3 regions of the Spirillospora sp. NPDC029432 genome follow, and region 1 is predicted to be linked to each of the others. Evidence: riboswitches for the same ligand, from Rfam matches in the RefSeq annotation. Region 1 holds a riboswitch; each other region holds the start of a gene.
The links. Region 1 has a riboswitch for cobalamin ahead of AB0881_RS28560 (ABC transporter substrate-binding protein). Riboswitches for the same ligand answer to the same signal wherever they lie in the genome.

Region 1 (7,397 bases):
GTCGCGCAGCCGGTAGTACGAGGCGTTGTCGATGCCGCGGAACGACAGCGTCGGGCCCAGGTGGTCGCCCTCGGCGGTGTGGTTGTAGACCACGTCGAGGATCACCTCGATGCCGGCCGCGTGCAGCGCCCGCACCATCGCCTTGAACTCCAGCACCTGCTCGCCGCGCTGCCCCGAGGAGCTGTAGGCGTTGTGCGGCGCCAGGAAGCCGAGGGTGTTGTAGCCCCAGTAGTTCGTCAGGCCGCGCGCGACCAGCGCGTGCTCGGGCACGTGCTGGTGCACCGGCATCAGCTCGACCGCCGTCACGCCCAGCTCGGTCAGATGGTCGATCATCACCGGATGGGCGAGCGCGGCGTACGTGCCGCGCTGCTCCTCGGGGATCGCCGGATGCAGCTTCGTCAGGCCCTTGACGTGCGCCTCGTAGATCAGGCTCTCGTGGTACGGCACGCGCGGCGGCCGGTCGTCGCCCCAGTCGAAGAACGGGTTGATCACCACGTTCTTCGGCATGTAGGGCGCGCTGTCGTCGTTGTTGAGCGTCCCGGGGTCGGCGAACCGGTACGAGAACAGCGACTCGTGCCAGCGGATCTCGCCCTCGACGGCCTTGGTGTACGGGTCGAGCAGCAGCTTGTTCGGGTTGCAGCGGTGGCCGTTCCGCGGGTCGTACGGGCCGTGCACGCGGTACCCGTACCGCTGGCCGGGCCCGACGCCGGGCAGGTAGCCGTGCCAGACGAACCCGTCGACCTCGGGCAGGACGATGCGCTCCTCGTGCCCCTCGGCGTCGAACAGGCACAGCTCCACCCGGTGCGCCACCTCGGAGAACAGGGCGAAGTTGGTCCCGGTGCCGTCCCACGTGGCGCCCAGGGGGTAGGCCTCGCCGGGCCAGACCTCCCGCATCTCTCCACCCCTCGGCTCGTCGCGCGCGAGCCTCCGATTTTCCCTTACCCATCGGGGCGGCGGGTCTCGCACGCGGAGATCGGCTCGTCACCAGGGCGGGCGAAGTCGGCCCACACGACCGTGTGCCGGTCCCGGCGTTCCGATCCCCAGCCCAGGCTCAGCGCCTCGACCACGTGCAGGCCGCGCCCGCCCTCCCCATTGTCGTCGGGCGCGCGCAGCCGCGGCGCACCGCCTCCCCCCTGGTCGGCGATCTCCAGCCGGACGACACCCGCACCCGCCAGGAAGGACACCGTCACATGCCCGCCCCGGCGGTCGCCGGGCCGGGGCCCCGACCGGGAGTGTCGCACGGCGTTGGTGAAGAGTTCGCTCGCCACGACGGTGAGCTCGTACAGATCGGGGAAGCCGGGGCCGAGGAGCGCCCGCGCGTACCGGCGGACGAGCGCGACGGCCTGCTCGGTGCCGGGCAGGACCACGGCGCCGAGGACGGTGAGGGGACGCTCTTTCGGGACGCCTTCCGCGCGCGACGCCATGCGCCTGCTCCTTCCCGCGAACGGGGTCCTGGTCGGGGACCGGTCCACAGGGAGGTACGGGCGGATCGGGGCGCGGCGCCGTCTCCCGGAGGAGAAAACTCTGAGAACTTCGGTGAAACGCGGGGATCGCCCGAGCTCACCCGCCCCGCCGGTCGCTCCAGACCACCTCGTCGCCCGCGTACCGCGCGGTGGGGGACAGCCCGGCGCGGCGGGCGACGGCCGCGGAGGCGCGGTTGGCCGGATGGACGTTGGCGGTGATCTCGCGGACGCCGTGCCCGGCGAGCCAGGACACCAGCGCCCGGGCGGCCTCGGTGGCGAAGCCGAAGCCCTGGTACGGCATCCCGACCACCCAGGCGACCGCGGCCCGCGGCCCCGCCTCGCCCGGGGTGACGGTGGCCTGGACGGTCCCGACCGGCTGCCCGTCGCGGCGCCGCCGGACGATCCAGTTGAGCCACTGCTCCTGGTGGAACGGCGCGGGCCCGGCGGCCAGCCGCGCGTACCGGGCGCGCAGCTCGTCCAGGGAGAGGGGCTCGCCGCCGGTGTAGCGGTGCAGCCGGGGGTCGCCGAGGACCTCGGCCATCTCGTCGGCGTGGTGGGCGCCGAGCGGCTCCAGCGTGAGGCGCCGGGTCCGGATGGCCTCGGTGATCGGTACGGGCATCCGCCCGACTCTACGCCGGGGCGGTGAGGCGGTGCGTCCAGACGCCCTCGGGATGCTGCCGGGGGCTCAGCCACAGCCACGGCTGGGAGCGCCGGAACGGCAGCTCGGTGCCGGGCTGCCACGGGTAGAGCCCGTTCTCGTCGGGCCACACGACCTGGAGGAACGGCAGCGGCCGGCCGCGGTAGAACGCCATCGCCCCGTGGAAGGCGCGCTCGTGCCAGCCGGGGTCGACGCCCCGGAACGCGGCGGGCCGGCCGCGCACGACGTCGTCGCGGCGCTCGCCGTCGGCGGGCGGGCCCTCGCGCCCGGCCTGCCGCCCGAGCGCGTTGAGGATCTCCTCCATCTCGTACACGTCGCCGCCGAACATCGCCAGCTCGGGGGAGCGCAGGCTGTGCCAGAGGCCGACGGTGTACGCCCAGCCGGGGCCGTCGCCGACCGGCGGCACCAGCACCATGCTCCAGCCGTACTGGCTGATGTGGACGATGGTGCGCAGCTGGAAGTTGCCCAGCCGGCCGCGATCTCCGTAGTCGCGGCAGATGATGCACTCGCAAGCGGGGCGGCCCTCGGACATGGCCGCCAGCTTACGGCCAGTTGATCGCTTGACGAGAGTGATCGGGCGTCCGCGTGCACGTGCGTTTGCATTGTGCAGGTCGTTGTCGGGCGTCCGGATGGGCCAGAATGATCGGACAAAGGCGACGGGGACCAGGAAGCCGGTGCGAATCCGGCGCGGTCCCGCCACTGTGACCGAGGAGCGATCCCCAGGCACGGCCACCGTCCGCGCGCGCGTGCGGGAAGGCCGGGGCGAGCGATGATCCGGGAGCCAGGAGACTGACCCGTCGCCGGTCCACCGGCAGGGGCGAGGACACCCCGAGGAAGGATCCGATGAACGGCCATGCCCGGAAGGCGGCGGGGCAGCACACCCTCTGGGGGCGGACCTCTAGACCCCCAGGGCGGTCGCCCGAAGAGCGGGATCGGGGGATCGGCAGGCGCGAGTTCCTGGCGGCGGGCGGGGCGGCCGCGACCGCCGCGCTGCTCGCCGGCTGCGGCGGCGGGAACGGCGGCGGCGCGGACCGCTTCCGGGCCGCGTTCCCGGCCGGCGGCTCCCAGGAGACGCTCGACCCGCACGTGGCGCCCAACTTCGTCGACCAGGCCCGCGCCAAGGCGCTGTTCGACACGCTGGCCACCTACGGCGACGACATGTCCGTCCGGCCGCGCCTGGCCGAGTCGTGGGAGAGCGACGCGGCCGGGACCCGCTGGCACGTCAGGCTCCGCGCGGCGCGCTTCCACGACGGGCGGCCCGTCACCGCCAAGGACGTCCTCTACAGCTACCGCAGGGCCGCCGACCCGGAGGTCGGGTCGCCGTCCCAGCAGCTGCTGTCGGCGATCGACTTCGGCGCGAGCCGCGCCACCGGGGAGCGCACGCTGACGCTGGCGCTGGAGAAGCCGGACTTCGGGTTCCCGACGGCGTTCGGCGGTCCCGGAACGGAGATCGTCCCGGACGGCACGACCGCCTTCCGGAACCCGGTCGGCTCCGGCCCGTTCCGGTACGTGTCGTTCACGCCGGGCGGGACCGCGCGGTACCGGCGCTGGGAGGGCCACTGGGAGGGGCCGCCGGCGATCGCCGAGCTGGAGATCGTCCCGGCGAACGAGGAGTCGGCCCGGGTCAACGCGCTGCTGTCCGGCCAGGTCCACTACGCCGCCGACCTGGCCGGGGCGTTCGTGGAACGCCTCAAGGGGCAGCGGTCCGTGCGCCTGCTGACCGCGCGCCGCGCCACCGCCCAGCAGGTCATCCTGCGCACCGACCGGGAGCCGTTCTCCGATTCCCGGCTGGTCCAGGCGATGGCGCTGGGCATCGACCGCGAGGCGCTGGTGCGGGTCGCGCTGGCCGGGCACGGCGAGGCGGGCAACGACCTGTTCGGCAAGGGCCTGCGCGGTTACGCGGCGGGCCTCCCGCAGCGCGGGCGCGACGTGGAGCGCGCGAGGCGGCTCGTCCGCGACGCGGGCGCGGAGGGCCTGGCGGTCCCGCTCGACACCAGCACGCTCGACGCCGCGTGGGAGCCGGCGGCCGCGCTCATGACGCGCCAGCTCGCCGAGATCGGGCTGCGCCTCGAACCCCGCACGCTCGCCGCCACCACGTACTTCAGCGAGAGCAAGAAGCGCGGTGTCGCGTCGTTCAGCACCACGTCGACGCTGCCCGTCCCCGACTTCCTGGAGCAGCGCTTCCGCTCCGGCGCGGCGCGGAACATGACGGGCTTCCGCTCCGGCCGCTTCGACCGGCTGCTCGACCGGGCCCGCACCGCCCGCGACGAGAAGGAGCGGCAGGACCTCCTCACGGAGGCGCAGCGGATCCTGCGCGACGAGTCCGGCCTGCTCGTGTGGGCGTTCTCCGACGCCAACGACGGGATCGCGGCGTCGGTGCGCGGGCTGCGCGCGGCACCGCCGAACTCCCACGCATGGGCCCGGTTCGACCGCGTCACGCTCGCCTGAGGTGCGCGGGTACGCCGCCCGGCGGGGCGCGCTGGCCGTGGCGCAGTGCGCCGCCGTCCTGGCCGCGGTCTTCGCGCTCGGCGCGCTGCTGCCCGGCGACACCGCCGACGTCCTGCGCGGCGAGCACGGCACGCCCGAGCAGATCGCCGCGCTCCGCGCCCGCCTCGGCCTGGACGAGCCCGCCTGGGCGCGCTTCGGCCACTGGCTCGGCGCCCTGGCCTCAGGGGACGCGGGACGGTCGCTGATGACGGGCGCCCCGGTCGGCGAGGAGATCGCCCGCCGGACCGCCGCCTCGCTGGCGCTGGGACTGCCCGCGCTCGCCGCCGTGGCCGTCCTCGCCCCGCTGCTGGGCGTCGTCACCGGCCTGCGCGAGGGCACCCGGCTCGACCGGGCCCTGAACGGGGCCGCCGTGCTGCTGCACGCCGTACCGGAGTTCGTCCTCGGGCTGCTGCTGATCGCCTGGCTGTCGCTGGCCGCGGGGCTGCTCCCGGCGACCGCGGTCGGCCTGGACGGGACGCGGCTGCTCGCCGACCCGGCCGTGCTGGTGCTGCCGGTGACGGTGCTGGCCGCGGGCCGGACCTGCGACCTTTCCCGGCAGATCCGCGCCGGGGTCGCGGCCGGGCGCGGCGGGCCCGTGGCCGAGCACCTGCGGCTGCTGGGCCTGCGCGAGCGGACGGTCGTCGTGCGCCACGTCGTCCCGAACTCGCTCGGCCCCGCCGCGCAACAGTTCGCGCGCTGCGTGGAGGGCCTGCTCGGCGGCGCCCTGCTGGTGGAGTCGCTGTTCGGGATTCAGGGACTCGGCACGGGCTTCGTCGAGGCCGTGCAGAACCGCGACACCCCGCAGATCCAGGCGTACGCGCTGCTGTTCGCCGGGACGACCGTGGCCGTGCACCTGGCGGGCGACCTGGTCTCGTACCGGCTCGCCCCGCGCCGCTGGGAGGCGGTGTGAGCCACCGGGGCGGCACGTCGCCGCACAAGCGGCAGTGGGCCGCGGCGGTCCTGCTCGGGGTGCCGGTGCTGCTGGCCGCCGCCGGGCCGCTCGCGGGCGGGTCCGCCGAGCCGCCGCCGTCCGGGCCGGCCGCGCTCCCGTCCGCTCCGCCCGGCCCCGGGCACCCGCTGGGCACCGACGTGCTGGGACGCGACGTGCTCGCGCTCGTCCTGCACGGCGGGCCCTCCGTGCTGGGCACCGCGGCGGGCGCACTGCTGATCGCGTACGCGGCCGGGGTCCCGCTCGGGCTGCTGGCGGCCGGGCCGCGGCGGCTCGTGGACGAGGCCGTGATGCGCGCCCTCGACCTGCTGCTGGCCTTCCCCGGCCTGCTCGTGCTGATCACACTGGCCGCCACCGGGCACCGCCGCTGGTACTGGCTGGTCGCGGCGGCCGGCCTGCTCCAGGTCCCCGCCGTCGCCCGGCTCGTGCGCGGCGCGGCGCTGGCGCCCGCGTCCCGGACGTCCGTGGAGGCGCTGCGCATGCAGGGGTACGGCTGGGCCTACATCCACCTGCGCCACCTGGCCCGCGAGCTGGCCGCCCCCGTCGCCACCGACGCGGGCACCCGCTTCCCGCTGGTGCTGTACCTGCTCGCGTCGGCCAACTTCCTCGGCCTGGGCCTGCCGTCCACGTCGCCCGACTGGGCGGTCCTGATCGAGCGCAACGCCGACGCGCTCTTCACCCAGCCGTACGCCGTCCTGGTGCCGGCCGGGCTGCTGATGTCGATGTGCGTGGGCGGCAACCTGCTCGTCGACCACGCCCTGGCCCGGAGGAGGCGCGTCCCGTGACGCTGCTCCAGATCCGCGGGCTGTCCGCGTACGCGGGGGACGCGCGCCTGCTCGGCGGGATCGACCTCACCGTCCCGGCGGGCTCGATCGTCGCCGTCGCCGGCCCCTCCGGCAGCGGCAAGACCACGCTGGGCCTGGCCGCGCTCGCGGCCTCGCGCCGGGGCGTCCGGCTGGAGGGCGAGGTGCTGCTGGCGGCGCCGGTCGGCCAGGGCGCGCGCCTCGTCCAGCGCGGCGCGGGCGGCCTGCTCGGCGGCGGCGGCCGCGCCGGTCAGCTCCTCGGCCGAGGCGCGGATCGCGTCGTGCTGGACGGCCAGCTCGGCCGCCCACGCGGGCAGCACCTCGATCTCGTCGAACGGCTCGTCCACCGGCTCGCCCTGCCGCGGCCGCGGCACCGGCCCCGCGGCGGCGCCGCGCGGCGGCCGGGCGCCGGTCGCCTCCGCGACGCGCTCGGCGACGGCCTCGGCGCCGGCGCGCAGCTCGCCCGCGTCCCGGCCGGTCGCCGCGCGCCGCTCGGCCAGCCACTTCTCGACATGGGTGTAGATCTCGGCGGTGAAGAGCCGTTCGAGGACCTTGCGGCGCTCCTCGGCGCGGGCGCGCAGGAAGCCCGCGAACTCGCCCTGCGGCAGCATCGCCACCTGGCAGAACTGGTCGGCGGTCATGCCGAGCAGCTGCCCGATCAGGTCGCTCGCCTCGTCGATCCGGTTGGACAGCCCGATCCACGCGCCGTGCTCCAGCTCCTCCAGCAGCGCCTTGGGCTTCTCGGAGGTGGTGCCGGTGCCGCGCAGCTTGGGCCGCTCCCACCCGGGTGAGCGGGTGATGCGCAGCCGGCGGCCCCGGATCGTCGTCTCCAGCACCACGCGCGGCGCCGCGCCGTCGGCGGCGTGGTCGCTGCGCAGGCCCTTCACCGCGTTGCGCGCCCCGGGCACCTGGCCGTACAGGGCGTAGCAGACGGCGTCGAGCACGCTGGTCTTGCCGGCCCCCGTCTGGCCCTGGATCAGGAAGAGCCCGGCGTCCGACAGCGCGTCGAAGTCGATCTCCTCCGTCCCCGAGAACGG
Region 2 (7,397 bases), on a different contig from region 1:
CCGGTTGAGGATCACCCCGCCGAGGCGGATGTCGCCGTACGTCCGGAATCCGTGCACGGTCGCCGCCACCGAGCGCCCGGCCGCCGCCGCGTCGACGACCAGCACAACCGGTGCGTCCAGCAGCCCCGCGACGTGCGCCGTGGACGCGAACCCGCCCTGCTCGGCGGCGCCGTCGTACAGGCCCATCACGCCCTCGACGACCGCGAGGCGGGCGCCCGCCGCGCCGTGCAGCAGCAGCGGGACGACCAGCTCCTCCGAGGTCAGCCACGGGTCGAGGTTGCGTCCGGGGCGGCCCGTCGCCAGCGCGTGGTAGCCGGGGTCGATGTAGTCGGGCCCGACCTTGTGCGGCGACACGGCCGTCCCGCGCGCCGCGAACGCCGCCATCAGGCCGGTGGCCACGGTCGTCTTGCCGCTGCCCGAGGCGGGCGCCGCGATCACCAGTCTCGGCATCGAGGTCACCATTCCGAGATCACCATGCCGAGATCACCACTCGATGCCCTTCTGGCCCTTCTGGCCCCGGTCCATCGGATGCCTGACCTTGCCCATCTCCGTGACCAGGTCGGCGAACTCCACCAGCCGCGGATCGGCGTCCCGGCCGGTGATCACGACATGCTGGGCGCCGGGCCGGTCGCGCAGGGCCGCGATCACGTCCTCGACGTCGATCCAGCCCCACTTCATCGGGTACGTGAACTCGTCCAGGACGTAGAAGCGGTACGTCTCGGCGGCCAGGTCCCGCTTGATCTGCTCCCAGCCCTCGCGGGCGTCGGCCTCATGGTCGGCCTCGGTGCCCGGGCGCTGGATCCACGACCAGCCCTCGCCCATCTTGTGCCAGGTCACCGCGCCGCCCTCGGCGCTCTCGCCGAGCACGCGCAGCGCGTGCTCCTCCCCGATCCGCCACTTGGCCGACTTCACGAACTGGAACACCCCGACCGGCCAGCCCTGGTTCCAGGCGCGCAGCGCCAGCCCGAACGCGGCGGTCGACTTCCCCTTGCCCGCGCCCGTGTGGACGATGACCAGCGGCCGGTTCCGGCGCTGCCTGGTCGTGAGCCCGTCCTCGGGAACGTACTCCGGCTTCCCTTGCGGCATCCCCTACGCCACCTTCCTGGAGGACCGGACGACCCCGGCCAGCCCGTCGGCGCCGAGGTCCTCCAGCCGGACGGTCTCGGCGCCGAGCCGCACGCCCAGTTCGGCCGCCAGCCCGAGCCGTACGGGGCCGGACTCGCAGTCGACGACCACCGCCGCCACCCCGGACAGGGCCGCCGCCGCTGCCGCCGGGTCGGGGCCGTGAGTGGCGCGGCCGTCGGTGACCACGACCAGCAGCGGGCGGCGGGCCGGATCGCGCATCCTCTCCACTCGCAGCGTCTCGGCGGCGCGCAGCAGCCCGGCCGCCAGCGGGGTGCGGCCCCCGGTGGGCAGCCGCTCCAGCCGCCGCGCCCCGGCCTCCACCGACGAGGTCGGCGGCAGCGCCACCTCGGCGCCGGTACCGCGGAACGTGATCAGGCCGACCTTGTCGCGGCGCTGGTAGGCGTCCAGGAGGAGGCTGCGCACCGCGCCCTTGACCGCGCGCATCCGCCGCCGCGCCGCCATCGAGCCGCTGGCGTCGACGACGAACAGCACCAGGTTGCCCTCGCGGCCGTCCCGTACCGCCTCGCGCAGGTCCGGCGGCGCGACGATCACGCCCGTGCCGGTACGGCCGCGCGCGTGCTGGTGCGGGGCGGCGGCGCGCAGCGTGGCGGCCAGGTGCAGGCCGCGCGCGCCGGGGCGGGCGCCGGACACGCGGCCGTACGGGCTGCGGGCCTTGGAGCGGCGGCCGGGCGCGCCCGCACCGGTCCCCGGCACCGTGAACAGCCGGGGCCGGAACGCGGCGTCGGCGGGGGCGGGCTCGCTCTCGTCCGGGCGGCCGTTCTCGCCGGGCGCGGGGGCGTGCCGCTCGTCGGCGGGGCGCTCGCCGTCGGACTCGGTCACGGGACGGCCGCTGAGCAGGGCGTCCAGCACGCTCAGCGCGCCGCCGCCCGGCTGCCCGTCCGGCCGGCCGCCACCGCCGGGACCGCCGCCGCCGTCGTCGTCCGGGCCGTCGTCCTCGGGCGGCCCCTCGTCGCCGCCGCTTTCGTCGTCGTGCGGCGGCTCCGGCCGCGGTTCGGGCTCCGGCTCGGGCCGCGGTTCGGGCTCGGGCCGGTCGTGTTCGGGGGCGGCGTGCTCGTCCAGGATCTCGTCGAGCCGCTCCTCGTCCAGGCCGGGCGCGTCGAACGGGTCGCGGCGGCGCCGGTGCGGCAGCGCCAGCCGCGCCGCCGTCCGCACGTCCTCGGCGGTCACCACGGTCCGCCGGTGCCAGGCCGCCAGCGCGATCGCGGCGCGCGCCGTCACCAGGTCGGCGCGCAGCCCGTCCACCTCGAACGCGGCGCACACCGCGGTGATCTGGCGGAGCGCGGCGTCGGTCAGCTCCACCCGCGGCAGCCGGGACTGGGCGGCGGCGATCCGGGCGGCCAGCTCCGCCTCGGCCAGCGCCCACCCGGACGCGAACCGCACCGGGTCCTCCTCGAAGTCCAGCCGGCGCCGGACGACCTCCGCCCGCTCGGCCGGATCGCGGGTGGCCGCCACCTCGACCGTGAGCCCGAACCGGTCGAGCAGCTGCGGCCGCAGCTCGCCCTCCTCCGGGTTCATCGTGCCGACCAGCAGGAAGCGCGCGGCGTGCCGGACCGACACGCCCTCGCGCTCGACGTACGACTCGCCCATCGCCGCCGCGTCCAGCAGCAGGTCCACCAGGTGGTCGTGCAGCAGGTTGACCTCGTCGACGTACAGGACGCCGCGGTGCGCGGCGGCGAGCAGGCCCGGCTCGTACGCCTTCACGCCCTCGGTCAGCGCGCGCTCGATGTCGAGGGAGCCGGTGAGGCGGTCCTCGGAGGCGCCGACGGGGAGCTCGACCAGCCGCGCCGGCCGCTCCTCGGTCCCCGGCCGCTCGACCGGCTCGGCCCGCCCGGCGGAGTCCTCGTCGCCGTCCTCGGCGTCGTCCACCGGGTGCGGGCCGTCGGGGCAGCCGGGATCGGGGTCGCGCGGGTCGCAGGCGAACCGGCAGCCCGCCACCACCCGCGTCGACGGCAGCAGATCGGCCAGCGCGCGGACGATCGTCGACTTCGCGGTGCCCTTCTCGCCGCGGACCAGCACGCCGCCCACGCCCGGCGACACCGCGTTGATCAGCAGCGCCAGTTTGAGGTCGTCCATCCCGACGACGGCGGAAAAGGGGTAGCGCGCCGCGGCGGCGCGCGCACGGCTCATCGGCCCATCAGACAGGGCATGCCTCATCGTCCTTCCCTCGGGTGTCCACGCCCGTGGCGGTTGTTCGCGGGCACCGGGGCGCCCGCCACGACGGCCGGAGTCTCCTGGCTCCCGGATCGCCGCTCCCCCTCGGCCTTCCAGCGTCCCTGGCGGGACGCCGTGGCCGCGTTCGAGGGGGAGCTCCCCATGGTCACAGTTGCGGGACAGCCCCGGATTCGCACCGGGTTCCTCCGCTTCCGTCGCCTGCACAGGATGGCATACCGCCTGGACCGGCCCAAGTCGCGCCCAGGTGACGGCGCCGCGGCCTCCACCGGGTAAGGGCCCGCCGGTCACGGCGCCGCATAGGCTGTGCGGGTGGCCCAGTCACCCTCCCGCACCCCGGATTCCCGCCGCTACCAGCGGCTGTCCCCGGACGAGCGGCGCGACCAGATCCTCGGCGTCGCGCGGCGGATGTTCACCGAGCTGCCGTACGCCGAGGTCTCCACGTCCGCGATCGCGGCGGAGGCCGGGGTACGGCGCGGGCTCCTGCACTACTACTTCGGCACCAAGCGCGAGCTGTTCCTGGAGGTCGTCCGCGACCTGTCCGGCGCGGCCGCGATGGCGGCGCCGCCGCCGGACGAGAACCGGTCGCTGGAGGAGGCCGCCGACCTGTGCGTCCGGCTCTTCCTGGAGGCCGCCGAGGGCAACGCGACGACCTGGTTCGCCGCGGTGGACGCCGAGGGCTTCGGGCGCGACCCGCAGCTGCTGCACATCGTCAACCGGTTCCGCGACCTGACGGTCGAGCACATGCTCACCGTGCTGCGGATGGAGCCGACCGGCACGCTGCGGGCCGTGCTGCGCACGTACTCCGGGCTGGCGGAGGCGGCCACCCGCCAGTGGCTCCAGGAGGGCACCCTCGACCGCGGGCAGGTGCACACGCTGCTGTCCCGCTCGCTGCTGGCGCTGCTGACCGACATCGCCCCCGCCGTGGAGGACGCCCGGACGGCCGCCGCCGGAGCGGGAGCGGGAGCGGGGACCGGCGACGCGGCGGCCGCCGCTGGGGCGGGCGCCTGACGGTCAGCCCGGCCGTTCCGGCGGCCGGGCCTCGCCGGGCACCGCGAACCAGACCGCCTTGCCCGGGACCCGGGGGGTGCGGCGCGAGTGCGTGCGCAGCATGCCCCAGCGGCCGTCCGACAGCTCGCGGACGATGCTGAGCCCGCGGCCGTAGTCGCCGGACGTCCAGGAGTAGACGGGCAGCCGCGCGGCGGCGTGCCGGTCGAACACCGCGCACCGCAGCTCGCCGGGCGGTCCCGCGTACAGCCACAGCTCGTGCGGGCCGTGGTCGGGGGCGTGCTGGTGGGCGTTGGTGGCCAGCTCGCTGACCATCAGCTGCGCGTCGGCGACGGCGGCGCGCGGCACGCCCGCCTCGGCCAGCGCCGCGGCCAGCGCGGACCGGGCGTGGCCGGCGCAGGCCGGGCCCGCCGGAAGCGTCCAGGTCAGGCCACCGGACGGCGGTGCGGCGGGGACGGGGGCGGCCGGCAGGGGTACGGCTTCACCGAGGGAGGCCGGCGGGTACGGGGCGTGACCGGCGAGGCCGGCCGTCTCTGGCGAGGTCGTCACGGGATCCTCCCGTGTAGTTCCGTGGTGCGCGGTGGTGAACCGCACGGTCACTGGGTGTTGCCGTTCGGTCACATGAGCACAGCCTCGCGTGAGATTCTCAGTTCCGCAACACGCTTCGCGAGATTGCCGTTACCGGCTTGCTCGTATGCCTTGAACGGAACCGACCGAATAGAGAGACTCTCGGCCCATGACCTATCGCCCCACCGTGCGCGGCCGCCGGCTGGCCCGCGAGCTGCGCAGGCTGCGAGAAACGCAGGGGCTCACCCTGCAGGAGGTGGCGGACCGGCTGGACTGGTCGCGGGCCACCGTTTCCCGGCTGGAGACGGGGCAGACCCGTCCCAAGCCCGGCGACATCGCCGACCTTCTCGACCTCTACGGCGTCCCCAGCCCCGAGCGGGACGCCCTCATCAACCTGGCCCGCGAGGCGGGCCAGCGCGGCTGGTGGACGGCCTACGCGGACGTCTTCACCGGCAGCTACGTGGCGCTGGAGGACGAGGCGTCGCGGATCCGGGCCTGGGACACCCAGCTGATCCACGGGCTGCTCCAGACCGAGGAGTACGCCCGCGCGGTCATCACGGCGGGCCGGATGCTGCCCGGCCCCACCGAGATCGAGCGCCGGATCGACGCCCGCAAGGCCCGGCAGAAGCTGCTGGACCGGGACGAGGCGCCGCGGCTGCACCTGGTCTTCGACGAGTGCGTGCTGCGCCGCCCGATCGGCGGCGCGGCGGTCATGCGGGCCCAGCTGGAAGCGCTGCTGGAGTTCGCCGCCCGGCCGCGGATCGAGATCCAGGTCCTCCCGTACGACACGGGAGCACATGCCGGACTTGACGGACGTTTCACGATACTTTCGTTCCCGAACCCCGCGGACCCCGATATCGCCTACGTAGAGGGCACCATGGGCGACGTTTATCTCGAAAGCGCCGAGGCAATAGCAACACATGGAGACCGCTTCGACCGCGTCGCGGCGGCCGCCCTTCCCCCCGAGGATTCCGCGCACCTCATCGCCGAGGCAGCAAGGAGCAGCAAGTGAACCACCCCGATCGCGACCTCACCCGGGCCCGCTGGCGCAAGTCGTCCTACAGCGGCAGCGGCAACCAGTGCGTCGAAGTCGCGGCGCTCGCCGGCGGCCGGCGCGCGGTCCGCGACTCCAAGGACCCGTCCGGCCCGGCCCTGCGCTTCACGCCGGACCAGTGGCGGGCCCTGCTGGAGGGCATCAGGACCGTCTGAGCGAGGAAGCAATCCGAGGGGCCGCGGCGATCCGCCGCGGCCCCTCGCCCGTTCCCGCCCTTCCCGCCGTTCCCGCCCTTCCGCCGAAAGTAGAACGTGTTCTACTATCGGCGCCATGACCTCGGAACTGAAGCTCGGCATCAACACCGGCTACTGGCAGCGCGACCCGGAGGACCAGACCGAGACCGTACTGGCCGCCGAACGCCTGGGCTACGACTGCGTGTTCACCGCCGAGGCCTACGGCTCCGACGCGTTCACGCCGCTGACCTGGTACGCCGCCCGCACCTCCCGGATCAAGCTGGGCACCGCCGTGGTGCAGATGTCGGCCCGCACCCCCGCCGCGACCGCGATGCACGCCCTCACCCTCGACGCCCTGTCCGGCGGCCGGGTGATCCTCGGCCTGGGCGCGTCCGGGCCCCAGGTGGTCGAGGGCTGGTACGGGCAGCCGTTCCCGAAGCCGCTCGCCCGTACCCGCGAGTACCTCGACATCGTCCGCAAGGTCTGGCGCCGCGAGGAGCCCGTGACCAGCGACGGCCCGCACTACCCGCTGCCGTACCCGGGCGGCGCGGGACTGGGCAAGCCGCTGAAGTCGATCGTCCACCCGGTCCGCCCGGAGATCCCGGTCTACCTGGGCGCCGAGGGCCCCAAGAACATCGCGCTGGCCGCCGAGCTCACCCAGGGCTGGCTCCCGCTGTTCGTCGACCCGACCCAGATCGAGCCGCTCTTCGGCGCGTCCCTGGCCGGCCGCCCGGACGACTTCGAGATCGCCGCCACCGTCACGGCGATCGTCACCGACGACGTCGCGTCCGCGCTGGAGTTCGCCAAGATCCCCCTCGCCTTCTACATCGGCGGGATGGGCGCCAAGGACCGCAACTTCCACCTCGACCTGATCGGCCGCCTCGGGTACGCCGAGCAGGCCGCCCGCGTCCAGGAGCTCTTCCTGTCCGGCCGCCGCGCCGAGGCCATCGCCGCCGTCCCCGACGAGCTCGCCGACTCCATCTCCCTGCTCGGCCCGATCGGCCGCATCAAGGAGCGCCTCCAGCTCTGGCGCGACAGCCCGGTGACCACCCTCCTGATCGCCGGTGTCAAGGACGAGCCCACCCTGCGCGCCATCCGCGATCTCGTCCGCGGATAGAAAGTCGGCACCCGAACGCTCGAACATACTCACGTAACGGCAAGTTCCTTACCGCGCGTGACCGCCCTAGATTCACCGTGGGTGCCACCCCACGACCGGGGCGTAGGGCGCGCGGCAACGACCCCGCGGCGGCCATGCGTTACACCGAGTGCCGCATGGCGCC
Region 3 (7,397 bases), on a different contig from region 1:
TCGGCCGCGTCCAGGAAGCCGGCGAACAGCGACGCGCCGGCGCGCGCGTCGCTGAAGGACGCCACGAGCGTGGGCATCTCCCGCAGCAGCCCGGAGGGCTCCCGCAGCATCGCGTTCGACAGCGCCACGGCCTCGCCGTACGCCCCGGTCAGCATCAGCCGCAGCGCCCTGCCCGCCGCGATCAGCTGGGCCGCCCGCTGGACCGGCTCGCGGCCCGCCGCGGCCTCCTCCGCCTCCGCCTCGCCGAACCGGGCCGAGTAGACGCGCAGCAGCGACCGGTAGGCGATGATCTCCTGCCGGTGCTCGGCGGCGGCCGTCCGCGCCAGGCCCTCCGCCAGGAGCGCGTCCGCGCGTTCCGGCTCGCCGAGGCCCATGCCCAGGTTGAACGCGCGGACGGCGGTGTGCGACGCCCGGGTCGCCTCGTCCATCGGCGCGCCCGCCACCCGCGCCAGCCGCTCCTCCGCCTCGCGGTGCCGGCCCGCCATGAGCAGCACGGGCGCGACCAGGACGGTGACCTCCGGGTCCGCGCCCGCGGCCAGCACCGCCTCGCCGCACCGCACGGCCAGGTCGAGGTCGTGCAGGCTCCACGCCTGGCGGCAGCCGGCCAGCAGCAGCCCGGGGTCGGCGGGCACGCCCGCGTCCAGCCGCCACAGCGCGACCTTGAGCACGTCCCCGTGCCGCCGCATGCCGGTCGCCTCCAGGGCGGACGCGAGCGCGGCCATCCGGTCCCGGATCCGCCCGGAGCCCGCCCGCTGCCGGGCGACCTCCCCGTACAGCGGGTGCGCCGGGCGCACCTCCAGCCGGTGGCCGGCGGCGGCCGAGGTGACCAGGTGCCGCGCCTCGGCCCGCTCGATCGCCTCCTCGGACGTCAGCGCGGCCAGCGCGGCGGCGCCCAGCGGCTCGCCGAGCGCCGCGTACTCCAGGACCTCGCGCTCGGCGGCGGCCAGGGTGCCGAGGCGCTCCTCCACCAGCCCGCGCAGCCGCGGGCTCAGCGGCAGGTCGCCGTGCCACCGCCACACGCCGCCGGCCTCGCTCAGCCGCCCCCGGTCCAGGCCCGCCTGCACCAGCTCGCGCAGGAACAGCAGGTTGCCGCGGGTGCTGCGGTGGAGCCGCCGCGCGGTCGACTCGGCGAGCTGGCCGCCCAGCGCGGCCTCCACGACCGCCTGGCTCTCCGCCAGGGTCAGCGGGACCAGGTCCACCCTGCGCGCCAGGTCGTCCTTCCAGAGCGCCGTCACGGGGTCGGGGGCCGGCTCGCCGGCGCGCACCGTCGCCAGCACCCGCGCCTCCCGCTGCAGCACCAGGTGGTGCACCAGCGCCGCCGACGCCGGGTCGAGCAGGTGCGCGTCGTCGACCGCGACCAGCAGCGGGCGGCCGCCGGCGAGCGCGCGCACCGCCTCCGCCGCCCGCCGCATCGGGTTGACCGCCAGGTCCAGCGCCTCCACGGCCAGGACGTGCCCGAACGCCCCGAACGGGATCGCCGCCTCCGCGGGGCTCCCGCCGAGCCGCAGCACGGTGAACCGGGCCGGCTCCAGGCGCCGCAGCGCCTCGCCCGCCAGCCGGGTCTTGCCCGCCCCGGCGTCCCCCGCGACCACGACGCCCCGCCCGGCGCGGGCGCGCAGCAGGGCGTCCATCTCGTCGAGCGTCGACGTACGGCCGGTGAACGGCCAGGAGGTCCGCACAACAGGGATCGTACGGACGCTCACCGCGCGCCACCAGACGGACCGCGCGGGACCGTGCGGGGAATTGAGTAGGGGCTACTCATGCACACCGGGCCCCGGCGCGGCACTCTCGATGGTGCGGGACCTTTCCGGGACGTGGGAGCTTCCGGAACGGCCGCGCGAGGCACCGGCGGCGGCCGGCCGAAACAACGCCGCCGCCGGGGCGGGAGGGGGCACCGTCCGCATCTCCAGCGGGGGGAGATACGGGTGGCGCCCCCTCCCACACGCGCTCGCCGGGCTTGACTTGCGGGCCCGGCGAAGGGAACCTCAGGGCGACAAGTTCACATTCGAGGCGACGGTGCGCAGGAACCTGGTGCGATTCCAGGACGGTCCCGCCACTGTGACCAGGGAGCCTCCCCCGCACGCGACCACGGCCGTACCCGGCTGGAAGGTCGGAGGGGGGCGATGATCTGGGAGTCAGGAGACTGACCCGTCGTCCTCCCGCTACCGGGGCGAGTGCACCCCGTGAGGAGACCCTGATGTCGCAGGCCGACATGGCACGGCAGTCCGTTCCCGAGGCGCCGGCCGTACGGCGCGTACCCGTGCGCGAGATCCTTCCCTGGGCGGCGCTCGCCCTGGTCCTGGGCGCCGCGCTGCTCTACTTCGTCGGCGCCGAGCAGGGCGCCACCTCCCTCTTCGGCGGCACGTGGGTGCACGAGTTCACGCACGACGGCCGGCACCTGCTCGGCTTCCCGTGCCACTGATGCGCGCGCTTCTCATCCGCGGCATGCTCACCGGCCTGGCCGCCGCGGCGGCCGGCCTCCTGATCGCCTGGATCTACGGCGAGCCCCAGGTGGGGAAGGCGATCGCTTTCGAGGAGGCCCAGGCCGCCGCCGCGCACGCGCACGACGGGCACGGCGCCGCCGGGGCCGAAGAAGAGGTGGTGAGCCGCACCGTCCAGCGGACGGGCGGCCTGATCACGGCCATGGCGTTCTACGGCGTGGCGATCGGGGGGCTGTTCTCGATCGCGTTCGCGCTCGCGTACGGCCGGATCGGCGCGCTCGGCGCCCGCGCCACGGCCGCGCTGGTCGCGCTGGGCGGCTTCACGGCGATCGTGCTGGTGCCGTTCCTGAAGTACCCGCCGACACCGCCCGCCGTGGGCGCCCCCGAGACGATCGGGAGCCGTACCGCGCTCTACTTCGGCATGGTCGCGCTGGGCGTCCTGGCCACCGCCGCCGCCGTGATCGTCTTCACCCGGCTGGCGCCGCGGCTGGGCGGCTGGAACGCGGCGGCCGCCACGGCCGCCGGGTTCGCGATCGTGGTCGCGGCCGTCTTCCGCCTCACGCCGGCGCCGGACGCGGTCGCCGACAGCTTCCCCGGCACGGTGCTGTGGGACTTCCGGATCGCCTCGCTCGGCGTCCAGGTCGTCCTGTGGGCCACGCTGGGCCTGCTGTTCGGCGCCCTGACGGAACGGTCGCACCGCCGCGAGGCCGCTCCCCGGAAGGAGCCGCTAGCGGCGTAGCAGTGCGCAGTCGCCGCACATCTCACCGCCGGGCGGCACCCGGTAGTAGAGGCAGCAGCTGCGCCGGACGAAGCCGTGCCGGCCGAACGCCCCCGTACCGCGGAGCGGCTCGCGCGCGAGCAGCTCCCGAACCAGGGCCTCGGCCGGTCCGGCGACGCCGGGGCGCAGGCTTCCGGCCAGGGCGGAGGCGGCGTTCCCCCACATCAGCCCGTCCGCCAGCCGCACGACCCCGCACAGGGCCGCGCGGAGCGGTTCGAGCTGCCGCCGGACGACCTCCGCGTGGACGAGGTCGGCGAGCGCCGCCGGGCCGTCCGCCCGGCGGCCGCCGGGATCGGCCAGCCACAGCGCGATCGGCGCGCCGGGCGCCCACCGCCAGTGCAGGCCCGACAGGTCGGGTACGGTCCCGCGCGCGGCCGCGGCGATCACCGGTGACCAGAGCCGCGACGCGAGCCCCTGGAAGAGGATCGACGCGGCGACGCGCCGTTCACCGGTGCCGAGGCGGCGCGCGTAGGAGTCCACGAGGCCGTCCAGCCGGCCGGCGTCGAGCTCGGGCAGCGGCCGCCAGGTCGGATCGGCCTCCTCGGCCGGATCCGTCCTGATCTCGAAGAACGGCCCCAGCGCGGCGACCTCGGCCAGCACTCCGGCCGTGTCCCGCGCGCCGACCCGTCCGGTCTCGACCACCACCACGCCACCCTAGCGGCGGGCGCGGCCGGGGGTCACTTCGCGGGGCGGCCGCCGTTGTCGCGGCGGTCCAGGGCGGTCTGCAGCGCCCGGGCGGCCTCTTCGGCGGCGTCGTCGGGCGTGGCGGAAACGTGGGTGTTCATGCGTACTCCATGGCTTCGCTGAGGCTCGCTGTGAAAGGAGAGATCAAGGGCTTACGGCCGAGCGCCGGACTCCGCGACGGGGGTGGCCCGCCTGTCAGGCCCCGTCGCGGCAGCGAAGGATCACTACGAAGCGCCGCATGTCACCGGCCACGTTACCCGCATGTCAAGGCGTCTGTCTTGACCCGTGGCCGAAGTTCCCACATGGTGAGACGCCGCCGCCGTGGCCCCTGTCCGGGACCACGGCGGCGGTGAAGCGTTCCTCCGGGCGTCAGCCGTCCAGGTCGACGCGGCGGCCGCTCTCGGCGCCCACCTCGGCCTTGATGGCGTCCACCAGCTCGGCGGGCACCGGCGAGTCCACGGTCAGCGCGATCAGCGCGCGGCCGCCCTTGGCGTCCCGGCCGACCTGCATGCTGGCGATGTTGACCCCGGCGTCGCCGAGCAGCCGGCCGACCACGCCGACGATGCCGGGCCGGTCGGAGTAGACGAAGAACGCCATGTGCTCGGTCGGCACCAGCTCCATCTGGTAGCCGTTGACCTCGATGATCCGCTCGATGTGCTTGGGGCCGGTGAGCGTGCCGGACACCGACACCACCGAGCCGTCGGCCATCGTGCCGCGCACCTGGACGACGTTGCGCCAGTCGGGGCTGTCCTCGGTGGTGGACAGGGTGACCTCGACGCCGCGGTCGCGGGCCAGCAGCGGGGCGTTGACGAACGTCACCGCCTCCTCGATCACGTCCACGAACACGCCCTTGAGCGCGGCCAGCTCCAGCACCTTGACGTCGTGCTCGGCGATCTCGCCGCGGACCACGACCTCCAGCCGGACCGGCACGCCGCCGGCCAGCGCGGTGAAGATCCGGCCGAGCTTCTCGGCCAGCGGCAGGCCCGGCTTGACGTCCTCGGCGACGGCGCCGCCCTGGACGTTCACCGCGTCCGGGACGAACTCGCCCGACAGCGCCAGCTTGACCGAGCGGGCCACCTGGGTGCCGGCCTTCTCCTGCGCCTCGTGCGTGCTGGCGCCCAGGTGCGGGGTGACCACCACGTTGTCGTGGACGAACAGCGGGCTGTCGGTGCACGGCTCGGTGCTGAACACGTCGATGCCGGCGCCGGCCACCCGGCCGTCCTTGATCGCCAGGTCGAGCGCGCCCTCGTCCACGATGCCGCCGCGGGCGGCGTTGACGATCCGCACCTCCGGCTTGACCTTGTGCAGCTCCTTGTCGCCGATGAGGCCCAGCGTCTCGGCGGTCTTGGGCAGGTGCACGGTGATGAAGTCGCTCTGCGCCAGCAGCTCGTCCAGCGTGACGAGCTTCACGCCCAACTGGGCGGCGCGGGCGGCCTGCACGTACGGGTCGAACGCGACCACGTTCATGTCGAAGGCGGCCAGCCGCTGCGCGACCAGCACGCCGATCCGGCCGAGGCCCAGCACGCCGACGGTCTTGCCCTGGAGCTCGACGCCGGTGTACTTGGAGCGCTTCCACTCGCCCTGCTTGAGCGCGGCGTGGCCCTGCGGCACGTTGCGGGCGGTGGCCAGCAGCAGCGCGATCGCGTGCTCGGCGGCGGTGACGATGTTGGAGGTCGGGGCGTTCACGACCATGACGCCGGCCTTGGTGGCGGCCTCGACGTCGACGTTGTCCAGGCCGACGCCGGCCCGCGCGACCACGCGCAGCTTCCTGGCGTGCTGGAAGACCTCGGCGGTGACCTTGGTGGCGCTGCGCACGATCAGCGCGTCGACGTCGGCGACGGCGGGCAGCAGCTTCTCGCGGTCGGCGCCGTCGACCTGGCGGACCTCGAAGTCCGATTCGAGGACGGCGATACCGGCCGGGGAGAGTTCTTCTGCGACGAGGACGACAGGCTTGCTCAAGGAACGGTCCTTCGGAACGTGGATGTGTGCAGTTCGGGAGAAGAAGTCGCGGTCACCACGGTGTGGCCTGCGCCTCGCGCCCGAGTCTATCGCCGCGCCCGGGCCCGTGATGCGGAACGCCCCGCCCACCGGCCGCGCGGTGGACGGGGCTAGGCCGCGTCCGTCTCCGGGAGGGCCGTGAGGACGGCCGCGACGCGCTCGGCGTCGGCCACCGCCACGTGCGGCACGTCGATGAGGATCCGCAGCGGCCCCGCCGGGAGCCCGAGGTCCTCGGCGACCTCCGTCTGGACGGCGCGCAGCGGGATGTACGACAGGTAGCCGCGGAACACGTCCTGCGACCGGAACATCGCCGTCATGATCAGCCGGTAGCCGCGGATCCGGAACGACAGCGCGGCCAGGCTGGGCACGCTGTCGGCCGGCTCGCCGGGCACGGTGAGGGAGATCCAGGCGCTGGTGGTCCACGGCCGGGCGCGCAGCAGGTCGGCGACCCAGCGGATCTGGTCGACGCCGCCGTGGTCGCGCAGCCGCGGGCCGTACTCGGACCGGGTCGCGCCCCGGGTGCGCTCGTGCGCCCGGTGGACCAGCCGGGCACGGTCGCCGTGCTCGCGCAGGAGGGGGTCCTCCCAGCTCAGCGAGGCGATCTCGAACAGGGCCGGGGGCCCCTCGATGATCGGCCCGTGCTCCTCCATGCCCGCCACGCCGAAAGTCCAGACGTGCCGCAGGACCGCGATCCACGCCTGCCCGCAGGTGTCCCAGCGCTGGACGGCCCGCTCTGCCGCCACCTCACGACTCCTCGCCACACTTCATCCCACGGCCGGCGCGGCCGGCCGGTTCATTTCCTCCGAAAGGCACGCGATCACGGGAAGTCGATATCCGTCCGCCGCGTGCCGCCGAAGCGTGTTCATGATCCCGCCCGCCGCCGCCGCGGACCCGGACCTGATGGGTGTTCGCGCTGGTGCGCCGGGGTTCGCCCGCGCCCGCTGCGACTCACTTCAAGTATCGGCCAAAGAAGAGGAAAAGTGTAGGCCAATTCCCCGCCGAATGAACTTCACCGACTTTCTGACACCAGTGATCTATATGGGTCACCGGGTCAATCCTTCGTGAGCACCACGTAGCCGGCCCGGTCGAACACCCGGCGGTAGCCGCCCTCGATCAGCTCGTCCACCCGCGCCCGCTGCTCCCCGAGCGTCCGGAAGGGGAAGGAGGCCCGCGCCGTGTCGGCGACGACCCACGGCGCCCGCCGGGGCTCGCGGTCCCAGAGCAGCACGTCCGCACGCCCGGAAAGGGCGGGGCCCAGGTTGTTGACGGTCTCGACCAGCACGCCGTCCGGCACCACGGCGACCGCCGCGGCGGCGGCCCGCGCCCGCTCGTCCGGCCGGTACAGGTCCGGGTCGGCGAGATCGCCGAACGCGAAGAACGGCAGCGCCACGACCGCCGCCGCCAGCAGCCCCGCCGCGGGCGCCCGCGGCCGCCGGAACCGCCGCGCGCCGTCCGCCGCCGCCATGACCAGCAGCGCGATCAGGAACGCGTTGTAG

Region 2: another riboswitch for cobalamin. It lies ahead of AB0881_RS12160 (VWA domain-containing protein); the one in region 1 lies ahead of AB0881_RS28560 (ABC transporter substrate-binding protein).
Region 3: another riboswitch for cobalamin. It lies ahead of AB0881_RS20290 (CbtB-domain containing protein); the one in region 1 lies ahead of AB0881_RS28560 (ABC transporter substrate-binding protein).

Annotation. Positions count from the first base shown of each region.
Region 1 covers NZ_JBEZWH010000045.1:7,904-15,300, reverse strand. The annotation lists gene glgX (glycogen debranching protein GlgX) at 1-894, opposite strand, end outside; gene AB0881_RS28575 (ATP-binding protein) at 939-1,424, opposite strand; gene AB0881_RS28570 (GNAT family N-acetyltransferase) at 1,561-2,082, opposite strand; gene AB0881_RS28565 (DUF4262 domain-containing protein) at 2,093-2,653, opposite strand; cobalamin riboswitch at 2,784-2,913, shown strand; gene AB0881_RS28560 (ABC transporter substrate-binding protein) at 2,965-4,569, shown strand; gene AB0881_RS28555 (ABC transporter permease) at 4,571-5,518, shown strand; gene AB0881_RS28550 (ABC transporter permease) at 5,515-6,342, shown strand; partial or broken gene AB0881_RS28545 (SMC family ATPase) at 6,903-7,397, opposite strand, start outside.
Region 2 covers NZ_JBEZWH010000011.1:188,301-195,697, forward strand. The annotation lists gene AB0881_RS12150 (cobyrinate a,c-diamide synthase) at 1-450, opposite strand, end outside; gene cobO (cob(I)yrinic acid a,c-diamide adenosyltransferase) at 484-1,086, opposite strand; gene AB0881_RS12160 (VWA domain-containing protein) at 1,090-3,273, opposite strand; cobalamin riboswitch at 3,371-3,504, opposite strand; gene AB0881_RS12165 (helix-turn-helix domain-containing protein) at 3,628-4,326, shown strand; gene AB0881_RS12170 (ATP-binding protein) at 4,330-4,872, opposite strand; gene AB0881_RS12175 (helix-turn-helix transcriptional regulator) at 5,060-5,902, shown strand; gene AB0881_RS12180 (DUF397 domain-containing protein) at 5,899-6,099, shown strand; gene AB0881_RS12185 (LLM class F420-dependent oxidoreductase) at 6,215-7,234, shown strand.
Region 3 covers NZ_JBEZWH010000024.1:10,748-18,144, forward strand. The annotation lists gene AB0881_RS20285 (LuxR C-terminal-related transcriptional regulator) at 1-1,679, opposite strand, end outside; cobalamin riboswitch at 1,979-2,167, shown strand; gene AB0881_RS20290 (CbtB-domain containing protein) at 2,198-2,422, shown strand; gene AB0881_RS20295 (CbtA family protein) at 2,422-3,180, shown strand; gene AB0881_RS20300 ((2Fe-2S)-binding protein) at 3,169-3,864, opposite strand; gene serA (phosphoglycerate dehydrogenase) at 4,273-5,862, opposite strand; gene AB0881_RS20310 (hypothetical protein) at 6,012-6,644, opposite strand; gene AB0881_RS20315 (DUF2079 domain-containing protein) at 6,953-7,397, opposite strand, start outside.